Regions from separate parts of the Mesorhizobium sp. AD1-1 genome, predicted to be linked through region 3. Evidence: riboswitches for the same ligand, from Rfam matches in the RefSeq annotation. Region 3 holds a riboswitch; each other region holds the start of a gene.

Region 1 (5,388 bases), on a different contig from region 3:
CCGGCGCTTTCTCAGCTTCCGGCGTGCCCATCCGGCGCTGGCCAAGGGCGACATCACCTTCATCGAAAGTGAGGGAGATACCGTCGCCTTCACGCGCCGCGCAGGCAACGAGCAGATCGTCTGCGTCTTCAATCTGGGAGCCGGGCGGGCCAAGGTTGACCTTGGCGGCCGATCGCTGCAACCTCTGCCCGGGCACGGATTTTCGGGGCAGGCGAGCAGCAGTTCCATCGAGCTTGGTGGCTACGGCGCCTGGTTCGGGCGTCTCGACTGAATTTCCAATCACTGGAGGAAACCAATGGCCGATGTCACGCTAAGACAAGTGAAGAAGTCCTACGGCAATCTGAACATTCTCCACGGCATCGACCTCGATATTAAGTCGGGCGAGTTCATCGTCTTCGTCGGCCCGTCGGGCTGCGGCAAGTCGACATTGCTGAGGTCGATCGCCGGGCTCGAGGAAATCACCTCCGGCGAACTCAGAATAGCCGGCGAAGTGGTGAACGACGTGCCGCCGTCGAAGCGGGGCATCGCCATGGTGTTCCAGTCCTACGCGCTGTACCCGCACATGACCGTCTACGACAACATGGCGTTCTCGATGAAGATCGGCAAAGAGGACAAGGCCGAGATCGACCGCCGCGTGCGCCAGGCCGCCGAGATCCTGCAGCTGACCAAATATCTCGACCGGCTGCCCAAGGCGATGTCGGGTGGCCAGCGCCAGCGCGTCGCCATCGGCCGCGCCATCGTGCGCAATCCGAAGGTGTTCCTGTTCGACGAGCCGCTTTCGAACCTCGACGCCGCGCTGCGCGTCGCCACCCGCATTGAGATCGCCAAGCTCAAGGAATCGATGCCCAACACGACCATGATCTACGTTACCCACGACCAGGTCGAGGCGATGACGCTGGCCGACCGCATCGTGGTGCTCAAGGACGGCCATATCGAGCAGGTCGGCACGCCGATGGACCTCTACAAGAAGCCCGGCAATCTGTTCGTTGCCCAGTTCATCGGCTCGCCGGCCATGAACATCCTGCCGGCGACCATCGAAAAGACCGGAAACCCGACCGTCGTCAGCCATGTCGGCGGACGCAAGGCGACCGTGCCGATTGCGACGCCGGCTTCGGCAAAGGGCGCTGCGGTGAGCTTTGGCGTGCGGCCGGAGGACCTGATCATCGCCAGCGGCGCGGACTATCTGTTCGAGGGGACGGTCGACTATGTCGAGCAACTCGGCGAGGTGCAGCTTGTCTATGTCGACATCGGCCGCGCCGATCTGCCGCTGGTGACCAAGCTGCCCGGCAATGTCGAGGTCAAGCGCGGCTCGACATTGCGGCTGAGCGCCAATGGCGAGGACCTGCATATCTTCGACGCGGATGGACGTTCTTTCGCGTTGCATGAAGTGGAAGCAAAGGCGGCTTAACCGCAATTACCGTGTCAGGCACAAAAAGAGCGGCGGGCCGGGCCCGCCGCTCTTTGACTTGGAGATCGACTTCGGTTGTTAGTTGTTGCCGAAGAGGTTGCGGTCGGCACCTTGCGGAGCAGACTTCTGGGTGGTGTCACCCGACGAGTTCAGCAGCTTGTAAACCGGCGAACCGGTGTTGCGTACCGAAGAGGTGCGCGTGCTGTCGACCGAAGTCGTGGCGGCAGGCTGATTGGCACCATTGGAGCCAAAGTTGTCGCTGCCGGCGAAGGCACTGCCGGTGATGGCCAGAACGGCGGCGGCAGCAATAAGGATCTTGTTCATTTTAGTCTCCTGAATTCTGGATTTCGCCAGGACGGCAGACACAGCTGCCGTCGGTTGCGAAATTGGTTGTTAGCGACCGAAGAGGTTACGGTCGCTGCCCTGAGCGGGCGTCTGGGCAGCCGGTTCCGAGGTCTTGGTGGAAGCCGTGTACGACTGGTCCACAGCGGCGGCAGGTTGGTTGGAGCCGTTCGAACCGTAGTTGTCGCTGCCCGCGAAAGCGCTGCCGGTGATGGCCAGAACGGCGGCGGCAGCAATGAGGATCTTGTTCATCTTGAATACTCCTGAATGTCTGAATTTCGCCAGGGCGGCGAGCGAGCCCGCCGTCGACCGGGAAACTGGGAATCGGCTGTTAGTTGTTGCCGAAGAGGTTGCGGTCAGCACCCTGGGCAGGCGCCTGAGCAGCCGGTTCCGACTTCTTGGTCGAAGCGGTGTACGAGCTGTCGACAGCAGTGGCTGCCGCGGCGTTGGAACCGTAGTGGTCGCTACCAGCGAAGGCGCTGCCGGAAATGGCCAGAAGGGCTGCGGCAGTGAGAATGATCTTTTTCATTTTTGGTACTCCAGTATCGTCTTTTTTCCGTCCGTCTAGCGGCGTGTCTTGGAAATGAAATCGCGTCGTTCGGACAGCCCCGATGTGGGAGGGCAAGGTCGTCTTTTCCAATCACGAAGTTGTTCCGTGTGGACCATGAATCCACACCTTGAAATTGTGCCAACGGAATCTAGGGATGCATTTTTCTTCTTCATATCAGTGTGTTAGGTATAGACACTTGATGGATCACTGACTGTTTCAGAGGCCCAGCGTTCACACCGTCCTGCACGCACCGTCAACAGAAACGAACCGTTCGGTTCGATTTTAGGGCAAGCTAATAGTCACTTTTCGAAACCGTTAACCTTTTTTGACCCCCGCGAAGGGTCGGATTCGGGAAGATCGCAGCCGGCAAATGGCCGCCCGGGAGGTGGGATCTTGGCCCGCGACGATCTGCAGTAGCGTTTCGCATGCCGTGTCGCGCCGCATGGATACGATGTCGTTTTCATGCCGCCGCCGCGCCCGCGATCGTGGTTAGATCATACCATCTCAGGTGCCGCTTCGTGACGACGAGGCGGAGAATTGGGAAGCCGGTCAGAATCCGGCGCTGCCCCCGCAACGGTGGTGGAGTTCAAGTCGCAACGGGAGACCACTGGGCAACCGCCTGGGAAGGTGTCGCGATGGTCCGCAAGGACAACTCCAGAGCCCGGAAACCAGCCCGAGATTTTTAGACTCGACTGATCGCGGTGGGCGGTCAAGAGGTGGATAGCGCATGTCCGGCACACAGCCGGCCTGTGTTTCAATCCTTCCTCCGTCACCACCAGTTCAGTCCTTAGGAACGAGGACAGGACATGGATATCCGCAACGACATGCTGAGGCTCCTGAAGGGGCGCCGGCAAGGCTTTTCGCTGGAGCAGCCCTTCTACACCGATCCGGACTACTTCAAGCTCGACATGGAGCTGATCTGGTATCGCGACTGGCTGTTCATCGGCCATGATTGCGAACTGCCGAAGCCGGGCAGCTACATCACCGTGCAGGTCGGCGATTATCCGGTCGTCCTTGTCCGCGACCAGCACGGCAAGATCAACGCCTTCCACAATTCCTGCCGCCATCGCGGCAGCCGCGTGTGCAACACGGAGAAGGGTACCGCGGCAAAGCTCGTCTGCCCGTATCATCAGTGGACCTACGAGCTGGACGGCCGCCTGCTGTTTGCCCGCCAGATGGCCGACGGTTTCGACAAGAGTGATTTCGGCCTGAAGCCGGTCGCTTGCGAGAGCGTCGGCGGCTACATCTTCATCTGCCTGGCCAAGGAACCGGCAGATTTCGCGCCGATGCGGGCGATGATCGAACCCTATCTTTTGCCGCACCGGCTGCGTGAAGCAAAGATCGCCTTCGAGAGCACGATCGTCGAGAAGGGCAACTGGAAGCTGGTCTGGGAAAACAACCGCGAGTGCTACCACTGCGCCGCCAATCATCCCGAGTTGTGCAAGACCTTCCCCGAGGCTCCAACCATAACCGGCGTCCATGGCGCCGACAGCGACCCTGAAATGGTCGCACACTGGGCCAGATGCGAGGCATCAGGCTTGCCGAGCAAATTCCGCATCGATCCGGCAGGGCAGTACCGCGCCACCCGCGCGCCGCTGCTGCGCGATGCCGTCAGCTACACCATGACGGGAAAACGGGCGGTCCAGAAGAACCTGTCCGACAGCGTTTCAACCGACCGCATCGGCTCCTTGCTGCTCTATCACTATCCGACGACCTGGAACCATATCCTCGGCGACCACGCCGTTACCTTCCGCGTGCTGCCGATCAGTGCCACGGAAACCGCGGTGACCACGAAATGGCTCGTCCACAAGGATGCGGTCGAAGGCGTCGACTACGACCTCGCTGAGCTCACCCATGTCTGGACCGAGACCAACGACCAGGACCGCCGCATCGTCGAGGAAAACGCCTTCGGCATCCTGTCGCCGGCCTATGAACCAGGCCCCTATTCGGAGCTGCATGAGGGCGGCGTGATCCAGTTCGTCGAGTGGTACGCGTCGTTCATCGGGCCGCGCCTTGCCGAAGGCGGCCGGCCGGCCCTGCGCAGCGTCGCCTAGCCCAGGGACAAGAGGATGAATGCGATGACGGACCTTGGCCTCTATCGCCATCTCGACCAGATGACGCCCTGGAACGACAGGCTGCAGGTGCTGGAAGTGATCGGCGTCAGCGACGAAGCGCCTGACGTGAAGACCTTCACCTTCCGCTCCGACAACCAGACCTGGTTCCGCTACAAACCGGGGCAGTTCGTGACTCTGGAACTGCCGACATCGGACGGGCCGCTGATGCGCACCTACACGCTGTCGTCCTCGCCGTCGCGGCCGTTCTCGATCGCGGTGACGGTCAAGGCGCAGGCGGGCAGCACCGGTACGCGCTGGATGTTCGACCATCTGACGCCCGGTTCGCACGTCAAGGCCTATGGGCCGACCGGCGACTTCTCGCTGCACAGCCACCCGGCCGCCAAATACCTGTTCATTTCGGCCGGTTCCGGCGTGACGCCGATGATGTCGATGCTGCGCTGGCTGAACGACTGCGCGCCATGGACCGATGTCGGCTTCGTCAACTGCGCGCGCCGCCCGGAAGAGATCATTTTCCGCAAGGAGCTCGAACTGCTCGGCAGCCGCATGCCTGGGCTGTCGCTCGGCTTCATGATCGAGGAGCGGTCGAGCCGCGAGGGCTGGTTCGGCCATATGGGCCGCATCGACGCGATCCGGCTGCCATTGCTGGCGCCCGATTTCCGTGAGCGCGAGATTTTCTGCTGCGGCCCCGATCCTTTCATGCGCGCCGTGCGCGGCATGCTGGACGCCGCCGGCTTCGACATGGCGAAATACCATCAGGAAAGCTTTGCCGCGCCTGCCGTGGAGGAGATCCCGGCGCCGTTCTCGCCGCCGGCGGAAGACGGCGCCGCTGCCACCGTGGAGGCCGTGACACCGATCCGGTTCTCGCATTCCGATGTCGATGCCGAATGCGTCGCCGGCCAGACCGTGCTGCAGACGGCACGCGCCTCGGGGGTGCGGATTCCCGCCGCCTGCGAGTTCGGCCTGTGCGGCACCTGCAAGGTGAGGAAGGTCGCGGGCGACGTGGAGATGAGCCA
Region 2 (5,388 bases), on a different contig from region 3:
CAATTCGATCTGATCGCTGGCGAACGCATCGCCCACCTCAGGGTCTTTCCCGGGGAAGAAGCTCATGGACTCTCCTTGTCGGTGGTCGAAGGCCGCCTGGCCGCATCAGGCAAAGCGGATGGCCGCCTTTGCCCGCAGCTTGGCCGCCACCTCTTCGCGATTGCGCGGATGCTGATGGGTTTCCAGGGAATCGAGCAGTTCGCGCGCCGAGGCCGCGATGGCGTCGACGGCATGATCGAAGGCGTGCTGGTTCTGCTTCGAGGGTCGCGTCGTTCCGCTCAGCTTGCGGACGAACTGAAGGGCCGCGTCGCGCACCTCGTCATTGGTTGCCGGCGGATCAAAATTGAACAGGGTCTTGATGTTTCTGCACATCGCTTCCGTATCTCCTCTTGTCCTTGAGCTGTTTCAATCGCAACGAGTTATAGCCTCGATCATGATCATGTCCAAAAACCGGTGAGGCGAGGCCATCGTTCGGACCGGCCTCAATCCGCGTCGAGGGGCTCCGTTCCAACCGGCTTGCCGTCGCGCGACAGCCTGATCTTCTCGACCTTGTCCTCGGCGGCCTTCAGCAGCCGGTCGCAATGCGCCTTCAGCGCCTCGCCACGTTCATAGATCCTGATCGACTGGTCGAGCGGCACGTCGCCACGCTCCAGATCATCGACGATCTTCTCCAGCGCATCGAGTGCCTGCTCGAAGCTCATCGCCTTGACGTCTTCGTTGGTCTCACCAGCCATCATTCATCCTTTCATCAGTCGCCCGACATGGGCGGCGACCGAAAATGCCAATCCCTGCAGATCGTAGCCGCCCTCGAGCAGGCTTACGAGCCGGTTGCCGCTGTGGCGTGCCGCGCGCTGCATCAACTGGCCGGTCGCCCAATCGAAATCATCCTCGGTCAGATTGATCTCGGCCAGCGGATCGCGGTGGTGCGCGTCGAACCCGGCCGAAATGATGATCAGGTCGGGCGCGAAATTGTCGAGCGCGGGCAGGACGCGCGACAGGAAGGCATCGCGAAACACTTCGCTGCCGGTCTGCGGCGCCAGCGGTGCGTTGACGATGTTGCCGGCGCCCGTTTCGGTCTTCGCTCCGGTGCCGGGATAAAGCGGCATCTGGTGTGTCGAGCAATAGAGCACCGAGGGATCGTCCCAGAAAATATCCTGCGTGCCATTGCCGTGATGCACGTCCCAGTCGACGATGGCAACGCGCTCGACACCGTGTTTCTTCTGCGCATAACGCGCCGCGATCGCCGCCGTGTTGAACAGGCAGAAGCCCATGGCCGTGGTCTTTTCGGCATGATGGCCGGGCGGCCGGGCGGCGACGAAGACGTTGTCGGCGCGGCCCGAAAAGACATCATCGACGGCGGCGTTGGCGGCGCCGATCGCGGTGATCGCCGCTTGCCAGCTCTTCGGACTGGCAGTGGTGTCGGCATCGATGCGGGCAATCCCCTCGTCGGGAATGGCGGCGCGCACGCGGGCGACGAAATCGGCGGGATGCGCGTAGAGGATGGTGGCCTCGTCGCCTTCCGGCGCCTGGATACGATCGAGCCCGGCAAAGGCTTCCTCATCGAGCACGCGCTCGATGGCACGCAGGCGGTCGGGCCGCTCGGGATGTCCGGGCGGCGTGAGATGCTCGAGGAAGATCGGATGCGTGTAGAGACGGGTGGTCATCGTCCTAATCTAGTGACCCGGATCGACAAAGGCCATGCACGGCCGGCCGATGACTGGGGAAAATCGCGCCTGCGTCCATTCGTGTCGCCGCAGGCATTGGCCTCGCCGGCGCTTCGGCGTAAAGTCCTTGGCACTGCCTGGTGCCCGCCGCAAGCGGGAGAATCGGGAACACGGTTGAATTCCGTGGCGTGCCCAACGCTGTGAGGGGGACCGCGCCGGTAAATGCCACTGTCGATGACGGGAAGGCACCGGACGCGGGTTGATCCCAAGCCAGAAGACCGGCCTGGCAGGCATCGTCATCCGCATGGTCAGGCGGATGACATCAGAGCGACGTGCGTCCATTTGGACGCACAACGTACGCTCTGACCGTTTTGAATCTGCAATCGCAAGGGGACAAGCGATGCCGGAACATATGACCGCTGCCATTGACGATGGATTTGACCAGAATGCGCGCGATGCGGTCTATCGCGCCATGTTCACGCGGCGCGACGTGCGCAGCCATTTCCTGCCCACCGCGATCGATGACGACGTGCTGGCGCGGCTGCTGCTTGCCGCCCATCACGCGCCATCGGTCGGCTTCATGCAGCCATGGAATTTCATTGTCATTCGTGACATCGAGCGACGCGAAAGGGTGCGCGACCTGTTCCTGGCCGCGCGCGAGCAGGAACTGCCGGCGATCGAGGCGGAAAAACAGGCGCTGTACCGCAAGCTCAAGCTGGAAGGCATCTGCGAAAGCGCGCTCAACATCTGCATCACTTGCGACCGGCAGCGCTCGAAAGGTTCGCCGCTGGGACGCTGGCACAATCCGGAGATGGATCTCTACAGCACCGTCTGCGCAGTGCAGAATTTCTGGCTGGCCTCGCGTGCCGAGGGCGTTGGCGTCGGCTGGGTGAGCATCATCGAGGCTGAGGCGCTGAAGCGGCTGTTGGCCATTCCGGATCACGTAACGCCAATCGCCTATCTCTGCGTCGGCCGTGTTTCCGAGTTCGCTTCCAAACCGGACCTTGAAACGCATGGTTGGGGACGGCGGCTGCCGCTGCCGGAACTGATCATGAGCGAGACGTTTTCCGGGCAAGGCGAGACACAGCTGAAGTCCACCGTGGCGCGCCTCAACACCGTTTCTGCCTCACCAGACACCACCTGCCCGGCCGATCAGGGTGTGGCGCCGGCCGTACCCCAGCGCGAACCGCCGAAGGAGGCGAGCGCCTTGTCCTTGAGCTCCCTGAACTTCGACGACGCCTCGGCCAACCGGGCGTCCCAGGCCGGATCCGGCACCTGGCCCGCGATGGTCTTGAAATAGACCTGCATCAGGCAAGCGATGGCGAAAGGCTCGATGAAGGCCGCCTTGAATGCCCAGGCGAAGACGATGGCGAGCACGAAGGCCCAGCCGGCGAGCTGGCCGGGCATCAGGAACAGAATGGCGCCGGCAGGCGCCAGCATCATCAGAAAGATGACGAACGACACGCCCCACATGATGACCGCCAGCCAGACGGCGTTCTTGACCATGACCTTGCCGTTCTGGGCATAGAGCACGACGCCTTGGCGCGCCGTCTCGAAGGGTGAGGCTGAATTGATGCGGATGTTGTAGCCGAGGATGATCTCGTCGACATAGGTCAGCGACAGGCGGATCACCGTGTTGATGAAGGAGACCAGGCCGCTCAGGCCCGGTATCGGCAGGAAGGCGGCGATACCGCCGAGCAGGCCGGTGATGGCGCGGATGGCACCCTTGACGAGTTGGTCGACGACGAAAAGGATATTGGCCTCGGCAAAACGCTGGGTGACGACATCCCTGGCGTAGGCGATCTGGTCCTGACCGCCGGGAATGTCGCGGCCGTCGATCAGATGAACCATGACGGCGATGTGGCCGGCCTTGACGATATAGAGGATGTATTCGCGGATCCAGTAGACCGCGATCGAGACGATGCCAAACCCGACCACGCCGCCCCACAGGGCAAAGGACATGGGCCCGTCGGGATCGGTGGAGATATGGCCGACACCATAGCCGACCGAGGCACCGGTGCCGGTCGCCATGATGTAGGCCAGCGTGATGCCGAAATAGACGATCATACGAAAGACGATGAACGGCCAGGTCCGCATCATGATGGACACCGACCGGCCGATCTCGAAATCCCACATGTGCCCCGAATCTCCGCCTCAGAGATGGTGGAAGAGGATGAACTCAACCCGACGATTGTCAATTGCCGGCCCTAGCACCACAGGGCGACGAATTCTGGGCAACGGTTTTCTTTCGCAGCCTTTCGCCGGCGCATTGTCTGACGGAGCATCAAACGAAAAACCCGCCTGTGCGGCGGGTCACCGGCGCAAATCAGCACCATGGACGAATATGTACCTTAGCTGAGGGCAGGCGTCAAGAAAAAATTCCTATCGGGAACAGCTGCCGGCACGAAGCTCCGGTGGGAACTTCAATTCGACTGCGGATCCGGCTTCTTGAGCAGGCCTTCGAGCAGTTGCTTGAACGCCGTCACCACCTTCTTGGACGTCGCTTCGGGGTCGCTCGAATTGGCGATCCGTTGCGCTGCCTGGCTGCTCGCTCCGTTGATCAGTCGCGAGGCCGTCTCGGGGTCGAGGCTCGAGACAACGACCCCCTCCTCCTGCAGCGCGGTCAGATGGTCGGTCATTGACACGATGCACGCACTGGCATTCGGCCATTGCGCTGGATCCCCCAGCACGGCCGGGCCATCCCGGAACATGATGCGCTGGATTTCCGGCTCCAGCGCCATCTCGATATAGGTCGAGCACTCGTCGACGAAATGCTGCCAGCGGGTCGGCGCTCTCGATGCGACCTCATTGATGCGCGCCGCCATCTCGCCGTCGATCTGGGCTATGACCGCCTGCAGCAGCCCCTTCTTGTCGCCGAAATGATGATAGAGCGCGCCGCGCGTCAGCCCGGCCGAAGCGGTGAAATCATCCATCGAGGCTTCCGCATAGCCTGTTGTGCCGAAGGCATGGCGGGCCGCCGCGATCAGCTTTGCGCGCGTCTCGGCGATCATCTCCTTGCGGGGTCTGTGCATGGCTTCTGGCCCTATTCACATACGTAACGTATGCCAATTGACATACGCGGCGTATGCTCTATTTAACAATCATACGCTTCGTATGTAATTGCCGAATCGTCCTTTGTCGAGGAACCACCCATGCAAAATCCCTATTCGGAAATCTTTCGTGCCCCCGGAGCCAAGGGCTTTGCGGCCGCCGGATTCATGGCGCGCCTGCCGATCGCCATGGCGCCCATCGGCATCGTGGCGATGCTGTCGCAGACGCGTGGCGAATACTGGCTGGCCGGAGCCGTCTCGGCAACATACGCGCTGGCCAACGCTTTCGTTGCGCCGCAGATATCCAGACTGGTGGACCGCCTGGGCCAGACACGGATCGTCGTGCCCACCACCATCGTCGCGGTGCTGGCTTTCGCCGTCCTGATAGCGGCGGCCAACCAGGACTGGCCGGTGTGGACGCTGTTCGTGTCGGCCCTACTGGCCGCGGCCATGCCAAGCATGCCGGCGATGGTGCGGGCGCGCTGGACAGAGATTTTCCGCGGACGGCCGCAGATGAACACCGCATTCGCCTTCGAGTCCGCGGCCGATGAACTGGTCTATATCGCCGGGGCATCGCTATCGGTCGGTCTCAGTGCTGCCCTGTTCCCGGAAGCCGGCGTTCTGGTGAGCACATTATTTCTCGCATTCGGATCAGCGGCCTTCATCCTGCAACG
Region 3 (5,388 bases):
GCGGCGGATCTTCTTCTGCAAGAGAAGAATGCCGTAGAGCAGCGCTTCGGCGCTCGGCGGACAGCCGGGCACATAGATGTCGACCGGCACGATGCGGTCGCAGCCGCGCACCACCGAATAGGAATAGTGGTAATAGCCGCCGCCATTGGCGCAGGAGCCCATCGAGATGACGTAGCGCGGCTCCGGCATCTGGTCGTAGACCTTGCGCAGCGCCGGCGCCATCTTGTTGGTCAGCGTGCCGGCGACGATCATGATGTCGGACTGGCGCGGAGACGCGCGTGGCGCGACACCGAACCGCTCCGAATCATAGCGCGGCATCGAGGTGTGGATCATCTCGACCGCGCAGCAGGCGAGGCCGAACGTCATGAACATCAGCGACCCGCTGCGCGCCCAGGTGATGAGCGCCTCGGTCGAAGTGACCAGAAAGCCCTTGTCGGCCAACTCGTTGTTGATCTCGAGGAAGAAGGGATCGTCCTCCCCCACCGGCCTGCCGGTGTTGGGATCGATGATGCCCTTGGGCTTCGGCGCGACGAGGGTGCCTGAACTGTCGTTCAATCCCATTCCAGCGCTCCTTTTTTCCATTCATAGGCAAAGCCGATGGTCAGCACCGCCAAAAAAACCATCATCGACCAGAAACCGAGCATTCCGATCTTCGAAAACGACACCGCCCACGGAAACAGGAAGGCTACTTCCAGGTCGAAGATGATGAACAGGATCGACACCAGGTAGAAACGGATGTCGAACTTCATGCGGGCGTCGTCGAACGAGTTGAAACCGCACTCGTAGGCGGAAAGCTTTTCGGGATCGGGATTGCGGTAGGCCACCAGGAAGGGCGCGGCCAGCAGCGCCAGGCCGACAACCAGCGCCACGCCTATGAACAGGACGATGGGCAGGTATGAGCTCAAGAGTGCGTTCATGCTCGGCTTTCCGTTGGCGCCAATCCACGTTGATTACAGCACCGGACCCTAATGCGGAAGCGTGACAGTTTAACCGCTGAACCGTTTTAAGGGCCTATGCTGCAACGCGGCGAGGGTTAGCGCAGCACTTCCAGCGAAGCAAGTCAAACCTTGTTCAAAACATCGACCTGGATGGCATATCGCGGCAAACTGGTCCGATCCGCTCCTGTTTGATTTCCTTCGCTTTTTACTCCACTTTTCTCTCCTGACATGGATGCCGCCAAAACCCTGCTAGCATGGGTTGGAATCAGCCATTCGACCCTCGGTCAAAACACGTCAAAGTGATACCTGCATGAAGGAAAAGATCTCGCTCCCGATGGCCCGGCGCATCGCCCTTGCCGCCCAAGGGTTCCTCGATCCTCGCCCGACCGGCACGCCCGACCGCCGGCATTTTGCCCGCACCCTCTCCCGCACCGGCCTGTTGCAGATCGATTCCGTCAGCGCGGTGGTGCGCGCTCATTATATGCCGCTCTATTCGCGCCTTGGCCCCTACCCGTTCTCGCTGCTCGACAACGCGGCTGTGACGCGCAAGCGGATGGTTTTCGAATATTGGGCGCACGAGGCCTCCTTCCTGCCGGTCGAGACATACCCGCTGATGCGCTGGCGCATGCAGCGCGCCGAGCGGGGCGAGGAAATGTATCTGGGTCTCGCCAAATGGGGCCGCGAGCACGCCGCCTACATCGAAGAGATCTACCGCGAGGTCGCCGAGCGCGGCCCGATCGCCGCTTCCGCGCTGGAGGGCCAGAAAGGTTCGGGCGGCTGGTGGGGCTGGAGCCATGCCAAACACGCCTTCGAATGGCTGTTCTGGGCCGGCCGCATCACCACGGCGCACCGCCGCGGTTTCGAGCGCTTCTATGACCTGCCCGAGCGCGTGCTGCCGCAGGCGATCCTCGACCTGCCGGTGCCGACGCCTGAGGACGCGCACCGCGAATTGCTGCGCATTTCCGCCCGCGCCCACGGCGTGGCGACTTCAAGCGATTTGCGCGACTATTTCCGCCTGTCGCCGGCAGATATGAAAGGCCGGTTGGAGGAACTGGTTGAAACGGGCGAGTTGCTGCCGGTGCGTGTCGAAGGCTGGGACAAGCCGGCCTATCTTCACCGGGACGCCCGTCTGCCGCGCAAAGTCGAGGCCCGCGCCTTGCTGGCACCCTTCGATCCGGTCGTCTTCGAGCGCTCGCGCACCGAGCGGCTGTTCGATTTCCACTACCGCATCGAGATCTACACACCTGCCGACAAGCGGCAGTATGGCTATTATGTCCTGCCGTTCCTGCTCGGCGACAGGATCGTGGCACGCGTCGACCTCAAGGCCGATCGCCCGGCCAGCATACTGCGGGTCCATGCGGCCTATGCCGAGCCCGGTGCGCCGCCTGAAACCGCTGCGGAGCTGTTCGAGGAATTGAAGCAGATGCAAGGTTGGCTCGGGCTCGAACGCATCGAAGTGACGCCTGCCGGCGATTTGGGCGCGGCGCTGGCCGACATAGCCGTGTCGTAAGCTCGCGTTGACACCGCCGCCCGCAAAAGCCTAAATCCGGTTCCAGATGGTCCCTTGCCCGCAACGGCAAGGGCTAAGAGGGAATGCGGTGCGGGGCAAAATCCCAAATCCGCGGCTGTCCCCGCAACTGTAAGCGAAGAGCCAAGGCCGAAAACCACTGGGAATTCCCGGGAAGGCGGCTACCCAAGGCGATGACTCGCGAGCCAGGAGACCTGCCGTCTGCGACTGTAGAATCCGATCGCCCGGCGGGTTTCCGGGCAAGGAGCCCGATCTTTGGACCACGACAGCAGTTTTTCGGCTGGCACAGCGGATATTTCGTCCGGCCATGATGATGCCTTGGCCGGCGTCACCATCATCGTCTGCGGCTCCTGCCGCAATGAGACCGGCTCCGACGCTCATCCCCGCGCCGGCGAGTTGCTGACGGACGACACGCGCCGCGCCGCCGCTGGCGACGATATCCGCATCCGCAGCGTCGAATGCCTTGGCAATTGCAAGCGGCGCCTCAGCGCCGCGATCCTGCGCGACGGCTGCTGGAGCTATGTCTTCGGCGACCTGACCGCGACCAGCGGCGCCGACCTCGTGACAGGCGCAAAGCTCTTCGCCACCTCGACCGACGGTCTCATTCCCTGGCGTGGCCGCCCCGATAGCCTTAAGCGCGGCCTCGTGGCCCGCATTCCACCCATCGACATGCTGAAGGATTGACCATGACCACTTCCGTATCCCGCGTTCCCTGCACCGTCGTCACTGGCTTCCTCGGCGCCGGCAAGACGACGCTGGTCCGCCATCTCCTGGAAAACGCCGGCGGCAAGCGCATCGCCATCATCGTCAACGAATTCGGCGACATCGGCATCGATGGCGAGATCCTCAAGGGATGCGGTATCGACACCTGCCCCGAGGAAAACATCGTCGAACTGGCCAATGGCTGTATCTGCTGCACCGTCGCCGATGATTTCGTCCCGGCGCTCGACCAAATCCTGTCGCTGACGCCGAAGGTCGACCATATCCTGATCGAAACCTCGGGCCTGGCACTGCCCAAGCCGCTGGTCCAGGCCTTTCAGTGGCCGAGCGTGAAAAGCCGGGTGACCGTCGATGGCGTCATCGCCGTGGTCGACGGACCGGCATTGGCCGAAGGCCGCGTCGCCAACGACATGGAGGCCCTCCAGGCGCAGCGCGCCGGGGACGAGACGCTCGACCATGACGATCCGGTGGAAGAACTGTTCGAGGACCAGATCGCCTGCGCCGACCTGATCATCCTGTCGAAGAGCGACCTGATGGACGCCGCCGGCACCGCCCGCGCCAATGCCATCATTGGCGAACACTCCGCCCGCGCGGTGAAGATCGTGCCGACCTCGCATGGCAAGGTCGATCCCTCCGTGCTGCTCGGGCTCGGTCTCGCCGTCGAGGATGACATCGAGAACCGCAAATCCCATCATGACGGCGCCTTCGACCACGAGCATGACGACTTCGACACCTTCATTGTCGACATAGCCTCGGTCGCCAATCCCGATGAACTGGCAAAACGCGTCGCCACGGTCGCAGAAGAAGAGAACGTGCTGCGTGTAAAAGGCTTCGTCGAGGTCGGCGGCAAGCCGATGCGGCTGTTGCTGCAGGCCGTCGGGCCGCGCGTCAATCATTACTATGACCGCGCCTGGACCGCGCAGGATGACCGCCGTTCGCGCCTCGTCGTCATCGGCCTGAAGGGGCTGAACCGTCCGGCGATCGAGCGTATACTCGCCGGCTGATTTCGGACACGGGTCGCGATGCACATCCTCACCACGACATCCGCCTCGCTCGACGACCTCGCCGAGCCGGTCGATCTGCGGCAGACGCCGGCGGATATCGTGGCGCTGTCCTTCACCGACAGCGACCTCGCCGGACTGGCGGCGGCGTGGAGGACCGATGCCGACCGCCTGCCCTCGATGCGGCTGGCCGCACTGCGCGACCTGCGCCATCCCATGTCCGTCGACCTCTGGGTCGACAGCGTCGCCCGCCATGCCAAGATCATCCTCGTGCGCATCCTCGGCGGCTACGACTGGTGGCGCTACGGCTGCGACCAGCTTGCCTCGACCGCCCGCGAACGCGGCATAAAACTGGCGCTGCTGCCCGGCGAATGCCGCGACGAGGATCTGCGCCTGATCGAAGCCTCGACGCTGCCGCGCCAAGAACTTGACGCTCTGCTCGACTATTTCCGCGAGGGCGGCCCGGCGAATATGGGCGCGCTGGTGCGGAAATTGGCGCGGCTGGCGGGGTCGGATGCGGAAGTTATCGGCCCGGTGGTGGTGCCGAAAGCTGGTTTTTACGTGCCTGGAAGTGGAGTTGTGGAGAAGCGGGACTTATCGAATGCTGGCGCTTACAACGTCAACGCTCCTATCATCCCCATCCTGTTCTATCGCTCGATGCTGCTGGCCGCCGATGTCGCGCCCATCGATGCGCTTGTTGAAGCGCTGCGGCAGCGCGGCATCGACCCAGTCCCGATCTTCGTCTCCAGCCTCAAGGACCCAACCTCCCTCGCCTTCGTGGAAACAGCACTGACGGCGCTGAAGCCCGCCGCCATCATCACCGCGACCGCTTTCGCCTCAGGCGCCGAACCCGGCATCGAAACGCTGTTCGACCGCGCCGGCGTGCCTGTCTTCCAGGTCATCGTCGCCACCACCCGCCGCGACATCTGGCAAAACAACCAGCGTGGCCTGGCACCCGCCGACCTCGCCATGCATGTCGTGCTGCCCGAACTCGACGGCCGCGTCCTCGCCGGCGCCATTTCCTTCAAGGGCGAGACCGAGACCGATCCCGCACTCGGCCACCGCGCCTTCGCCAACCGGCCGGAACCGGATCGCGTGGCGCAGGTCGCTGACCGCGTCGCGGCCTTCATCAAGTTGCAGGAGACGCCCCGCGCCGGGCGCAAGCTGGCGATCCTGATCCCGGATTACCCTAGCGCTCCTG
Region 4 (5,388 bases), on a different contig from region 3:
TCCCGCGGCCTTGTCGAAGGCGCTGAGCGCGTTGCCGGTCCGGCTGCATTGCGAAGGCGTCATGGCCTACGAGGCGCATGCGCCGCTCATTCCCGGCCTTTTCGGCGGACCGGCAAAGGCATTGGCGGAGGCGTCGGCGCAGGCTGCGGCGTTCGTCGCCTGTCTCGGTGCCGACCAGCGCCGCATCCTCAACATCGGCGGCAGCAAGACCGCGCTGCTTCATCGTGGCGGCGCGGCCAATGAAGTGTCGATGGGCTCGGCCTTCGTGCTGCCCAGCGACTTCGATACGCCAGGCCTCGACGGCTTCCAGCCGGCGGCTTTCATCGCTACGCCGATCCTGAAAGTGGTCGAGCCGATGCTGCCTGGTCCGCCGGCCGTTACTCGCCTGCTGCAGGCGCTCGGCCGCTTCCCGCGCAAGGGCTGCTATCTCTATGGCGGCAAGTGGATGGCCGAGCCGGTCTTCCCCCAAGGCATGAAGACGAACGGCCTGCTCGGCCTGTCCTCCAACCAGCAATTCATGGGCTTGCCCGCCGATGCGACCGCAAGGCCAGGCGACTACGCGTTTCTAAGGCCGACGCAGAGCGAGGCCGTGCTGCAGCAATTCGGGTCGATCGCCGTGTTTTCCGGCGGAAAGGTCATCGATCGCTGGCCGGCGCTGCCGATGGCGTGATCGAGCTACGCCTTCACCGGTACCCAGATCTCCAGCCCGCCATTGCCGCTGTGGGCATCGAACTCCGGTCCATAGCGCTCGAATTCCGGTGCATCCGCGATTTCGTGACCGGAGGCGGGCAGCCAGCTGTTCCAGATCGTGTTGATCGTCCGGCGGATGGATGAGATGTGCTCGCGGTGCGAGAACACCGCATATTTCTGCGCCGGCACCCGCACCCGATAGAAGTCCTTCGGCAGATCCGCAAAGCCGGACACTTCGACGCCGACGACATAGTCGAAATTGCCCGCGTCGTCGCCATTAAGGCACACGCCGTAGAAAACGCCTGAGATCTCGCCGGGGATGTTGCCGATAAAGGGTGCAAAACGCTGCCACTGCATCGGAATCCCGGCGCTGGTTTCACAGCTGTAGCGTTCGCCGAGGCCGGCGATCAGGAACGGCCGGCTGGTCTCGAAGCGCGGTGGTTCGAGATTGGTGAGGAAGGACTGGTCCATCAGGATCGGCTCCACGAGGTCGAGGTTGTTGGTCGAGCCTTGCGCGCGCACCAGTTCCGGCGTGGTGCCGAACTGATCGCGGAAGGCACGGGTGAACGCCTCATGCGAGTTGTAGCCGGCGTCGAGCGCGACGACGAGGATGTCGGGCGCTCCGCCGGCCAGCTTGCGCGCCGCCTCGGTCAGCCGGCGTGAGCGCATGTAACCCATCACCGAGCGGCCGGTTGCGGCGCCGAAGGCGCGCGTCACATGAAAACGCGACACGCCGCTGCTTTGCGCGACATCGTCAAGCGAGATCGCCTCCGGCAGATGGCTCTCGACGAACCACAGCGCTTTCTCGGTCGGGTTCATGGGGCTCCTTTTCGCATTGGCCGGATCATCTTGGCGTTTCCTGGCGCGGCCAGTTTGATCGAAATTGCGCATTCCGTGCAATCTGCGCCGATCCCATGGGCTTTCGCTTGACAGCGGGCCGCGTCATCTCCTAAGAATGTTATGTTATTACATAAAGTGAGCGTGCAATGCCTGTTTCCCTTAGCTGGCCCACCACTTCGTCCGAGAAATCCATTGCGAAGCGTTTGGTGGAAATCTACGCTGAAGTGGTGATGGTCCCCGAGCCGAAAGGCGAGGGGTGAAAAGGGAACACGGTGAGGCCTGTTCAGGTCGAGGCCGTGGCTGCCCCCGCAACTGTAAGCGGCGAGCAAAATCCGTGAATGCCACTGGCCGGCAAGGCTGGGAAGGCAGGATGGCGCAACGACCCGCGAGCCAGGAGACCTGCCATCACTGAGTTGACCGGACGGGGTGTGCCGGGAGGAAACGCGAATCCCGGCCTTGTCGGCCGGTTCGCCAGCTTCCTTCCGTCGTCAGTTTTGGAAAGTGACGGAAAGTTGGACGGCTCCATCGATCATCGCATCACCATGCGCACGCTTTGCCGTCCCCGCAATCCGGCGGGCTGCAGCCGATGAGCGCAGCGCTTCTCGAAGCCCATGACCTCTGTGCCATGGCGAATGGGCGGAATCTGGTCCAGGCGGTCAGCTTCTCGGTGGCCGCTGGCGATCGCCTTGCCATCATCGGTCCCAACGGCGCCGGCAAGACGACGCTGCTGCGCATGCTGTCGGGCATGCTGCGGCCAAGTTCCGGCGAGGTGAAGCTTGGCGGACGCGGGCTGGACAGGATTTCGGCCGCCGAGCGGGCGTTGCATATCGCCGTTGTCGGCCAGACCGACCAGCCCGATCCGCGGCTGGCGGTGATCGATTATGTCGAGCTTGGCCGGGTCCCGCACGCCGGGCTGCGGCGCAGGCGCGAGGAACGCGATATCGCCGTCGAGGCGCTGCGCCGGACCGGCCTGCTGCCGCTGCTTGGCCGCACCGTCGGCTCGCTGTCGGGCGGCGAGCGCCAGCGCGCCCAACTGGCGCGCGCCATCGCCCAGCAGCCCAAAATCCTGTTCCTCGACGAACCGACCAACCATCTGGACCCGCGCGCCCGCGGCGAACTGCTCGACCTCGTGGCAGGCTTTGAGATGACGGTGATCGCGGTGCTGCACGATCTGGCGCTGGTAGCACCCTTCGCCACCAGGGTGGCGGTGATGAACCATGCCCGTCTGCAAGCGCTCGCCGCACCGCGCGAAGCGCTGGCCCAACAGCTGATCCGCGAGATTTTCGGCATCGATGTGCTGCGCCTGCGCCATCCGACCGAGGATCGAGAGTTGACGGTGTTCGAGGTTCCGAACCGTGCCGCGCCGCCGTCGTGATTGAAGCCGTTCCATAGTCGACCCGATCCCACCCACAAGGAGCATACCCGTGAAACGCCTCGCTTTTTCGCTTGCCGTCTCGCTGCTGACCTCGACCGCCTTCGCCTTCCCGGTAACCGTCGACAGCTGCGGCAAGCCGCTGACCTTCGACGCGCCGCCGAAGCGCGCTGTCATCCATGATCTGAACATGGCTGAGATGGCTTTCGCGCTGAAATTGCAGCCGTCAATCGTCGGCCTGACCGGCATCACCGGATGGTACAAGGTCGGTCCCGAATTCAAGGCAGAGCAGGGTTCGATCCCGGAGCTGGCGCCGAAATATCCGACGCTCGAAAACCTCGTGGCCGTCGAGCCGGATTTCTTCTTCGCCGGCTGGTACTACGGCATGAAGCCGGGTGGCGAGGTGACGCCCGACACGCTTGCCCCGCACGGCATCAAGACGCTGGTTCTGACGGAAAGCTGCGTCCATCTCGACAAGAGCCGCCCCGCCGCCTCGATGGACCTGCTCTATGGCGACGTCGAAAAGCTGGGCAAGATCTTCGGCAAGGAGGCCGAGGCTGAAAAGCTTGTCTCTGGCTGGAAGGCGCAACTCGCCGACATCACCGCCAAGGTCGGCAGCGCCAAGGGCACGCGGGTGTTCCTCTACGATTCCGGCGAGGACAAGCCGTTCACCGCAGGCAAGTTCGCCATCCCCAGCGCCATGATCACTGCCGCCGGCGGCGACAACATCATGGCTGACATGGACACCAGCTGGGGCAACACGGATTGGGAAACGGTGGCGTCGCGCAATCCGCAATTCCTCATCCTGCTCGATTACCAGGACGGTGGCGGCTACAGGAAGCTGCTCGATTTCCTGAAAGCGCATCCGGCCATGAAGGAGACAGACGCGGTCAAGAACGAGCGCTTCGTCGCCCTCCGCTACGCCGAGCTGACGCCCGGACCCGCCAACATCGAAGCGATCGACAAGATCGCCAAGGCCATGCACCCGGAAGCATTTTGAGCTTGCGCCATCCGGCATTTGCGTTGGCCATGCTGGCGGGAGCGGCGGCGATCGCCGCTCTCGCTCTGCTGTCGATCGCCTATGGCTCGACGCTGATCCCGCTGGCCGACGTTGTAGCAGCGCTTGGCCGCGCAATCGGCTTAGGCGGGCACGACGTGTCCGGGCCGGTCGGCAAGATCGTCGTCGATCTGCGGCTGCCGCGCACGATCCTGGCCATCTGCGTCGGCGCGGGCCTCGGCGTCGTCGGCGCGCTGCTGCAGACAGTGACCCGCAACGATCTCGCCGATCCGTTCCTGTTCGGCCTGTCGTCGGGCGCCGCCGCCGGTGCTGTTTCCGTCATCACCGTCTTCGGCGACAGCTTTGGCATCTGGACGTTGCCGGTCGCGGCCTTCACCGGCGGCATATTGGCCGCCGGCGTCGTCCTGCTGCTGGTCGCGCGGGTGAGGGGCCAAGGGCCGGAGCGGCTGATCCTCGCCGGCCTTGCCGTGTCCTTCATGTTCACCGCCTTGACCAACTACCTGGTCTTTGCCGGCGACCAGCGCGCCGCCCACTCCGTGTTGTTCTGGACGATGGGCGGCCTTGGCCTGGCGCGCTGGGACAATATCTGGCTCGGCGCGCTGGGTGCGGGCACCATTCTGGCTTACGCGCTGTGGAACCACCGCCGGCTCGATGCCTTCCTGGCCGGCGAAAACGCCGCCGAAAGCCTTGGCGTGCCAGTGGCGCGCATGCGCCGAATGACGTTTCTCGTCGCCGCCTTCTCGACGGCGATCCTGGTCTCTGTCGCCGGGGTCATCGGCTTCGTCGGGCTGATGATCCCGCATCTGTCGCGGCCGCTGGCAGGCCCCTTGCATCTGCGCCTGGTTGCCAGCTGCGCCGTCTTCGGCGCGGTGCTTTTGCTGGCCAGCGATCTTCTGGCCCGAACGCTGCTGCCGCCGCAGGAACTGCCGATCGGCATCATCACCAGCTCGGTCGGTGCGTTCTTCGTCGTCACCATGCTGATCCGCAACCGGCTTTGAGCGCGTTTGGCAACCGGTCGCCGGATCACACGGTCCAGAAATAGCGCACGATGTGGAAGAACACCGGGGCGGCGAAGACCAGGCTGTCGGTGCGGTCCATCATGCCGCCATGGCCTTCGATGAGATGGCCCCAGTCCTTGACGCCCTGGTCGCGCTTGATGGCCGAGGCGACCAGCCCGCCTAGGAATCCCATCGAGCAGGCGACGAAGGCCACGGCTGCCGCCTGCAGCGGCGAGAAGGGCGTCACGAACGACAACAGCGCGCCGAGCAGGCTCGCCGACACCAATCCGCCGATCAGCCCTTCCCAGGTTTTCGACGGCGAGACGTTCGGCGAAAACCGGTGTTTACCAAACAGCTTGCCGAAGATGTACTGCAGCACGTCGCTGCCTTGCACGACGATGATCAGGAAGGCGATCAGCAGCAGGGTGCGGCCTTCGAAGCCTGGCACGTCGAGTGTCAGCAGGGCGGGG

What was found. A riboswitch is a leader RNA that binds a small molecule or an ion and turns the genes downstream of it on or off. The one in region 3 is predicted to bind cobalamin.
Region 1: linked by a shared signal. The riboswitch ahead of LB519_RS00655 (aromatic ring-hydroxylating oxygenase subunit alpha) and the one ahead of LB519_RS22535 (DUF1636 family protein) in region 3 are both predicted to bind cobalamin.
Region 2: linked by a shared signal. The riboswitch ahead of bluB (5,6-dimethylbenzimidazole synthase) and the one ahead of LB519_RS22535 (DUF1636 family protein) in region 3 are both predicted to bind cobalamin.
Region 4: linked by a shared signal. The riboswitch ahead of LB519_RS14325 (ABC transporter ATP-binding protein) and the one ahead of LB519_RS22535 (DUF1636 family protein) in region 3 are both predicted to bind cobalamin.

Annotation. Positions count from the first base shown of each region.
Region 1 is NZ_JAIUGP010000001.1:131,401-136,788, reverse strand. It holds gene LB519_RS00680 (alpha-glucosidase) at 1-271, shown strand, start outside; gene LB519_RS00675 (ABC transporter ATP-binding protein) at 296-1,408, shown strand; gene LB519_RS00670 (DUF680 domain-containing protein) at 1,487-1,732, opposite strand; gene LB519_RS00665 (DUF680 domain-containing protein) at 1,802-2,002, opposite strand; gene LB519_RS00660 (DUF680 domain-containing protein) at 2,082-2,279, opposite strand; cobalamin riboswitch at 2,790-2,992, shown strand; gene LB519_RS00655 (aromatic ring-hydroxylating oxygenase subunit alpha) at 3,107-4,354, shown strand; gene LB519_RS00650 (hybrid-cluster NAD(P)-dependent oxidoreductase) at 4,379-5,388, shown strand, end outside.
Region 2 is NZ_JAIUGP010000025.1:47,037-52,424, forward strand. It holds gene LB519_RS30160 (pirin family protein) at 1-66, opposite strand, end outside; gene LB519_RS30165 (DUF2277 domain-containing protein) at 106-372, opposite strand; gene LB519_RS30170 (exodeoxyribonuclease VII small subunit) at 483-734, opposite strand; gene LB519_RS30175 (histone deacetylase family protein) at 738-1,664, opposite strand; cobalamin riboswitch at 1,786-1,966, shown strand; partial or broken gene bluB (5,6-dimethylbenzimidazole synthase) at 2,077-2,694, shown strand; gene LB519_RS30185 (hypothetical protein) at 2,817-3,800, opposite strand; gene LB519_RS30190 (TetR/AcrR family transcriptional regulator) at 4,088-4,696, opposite strand; gene LB519_RS30195 (MFS transporter) at 4,817-5,388, shown strand, end outside.
Region 3 is NZ_JAIUGP010000013.1:31,495-36,882, forward strand. It holds gene LB519_RS22520 (NuoB/complex I 20 kDa subunit family protein) at 1-561, opposite strand, end outside; gene LB519_RS22525 (NADH-quinone oxidoreductase subunit A) at 552-917, opposite strand; gene LB519_RS22530 (winged helix-turn-helix domain-containing protein) at 1,249-2,448, shown strand; cobalamin riboswitch at 2,479-2,683, shown strand; gene LB519_RS22535 (DUF1636 family protein) at 2,722-3,150, shown strand; gene cobW (cobalamin biosynthesis protein CobW) at 3,153-4,190, shown strand; gene cobN (cobaltochelatase subunit CobN) at 4,209-5,388, shown strand, end outside.
Region 4 is NZ_JAIUGP010000006.1:209,688-215,075, reverse strand. It holds gene LB519_RS14335 (alanine racemase) at 1-670, shown strand, start outside; gene LB519_RS14330 (AraC family transcriptional regulator) at 676-1,509, opposite strand; cobalamin riboswitch at 1,745-1,952, shown strand; gene LB519_RS14325 (ABC transporter ATP-binding protein) at 2,117-2,905, shown strand; gene LB519_RS14320 (ABC transporter substrate-binding protein) at 2,955-3,902, shown strand; gene LB519_RS14315 (FecCD family ABC transporter permease) at 3,932-4,918, shown strand; gene LB519_RS14310 (phosphatidate cytidylyltransferase) at 4,944-5,388, opposite strand, start outside.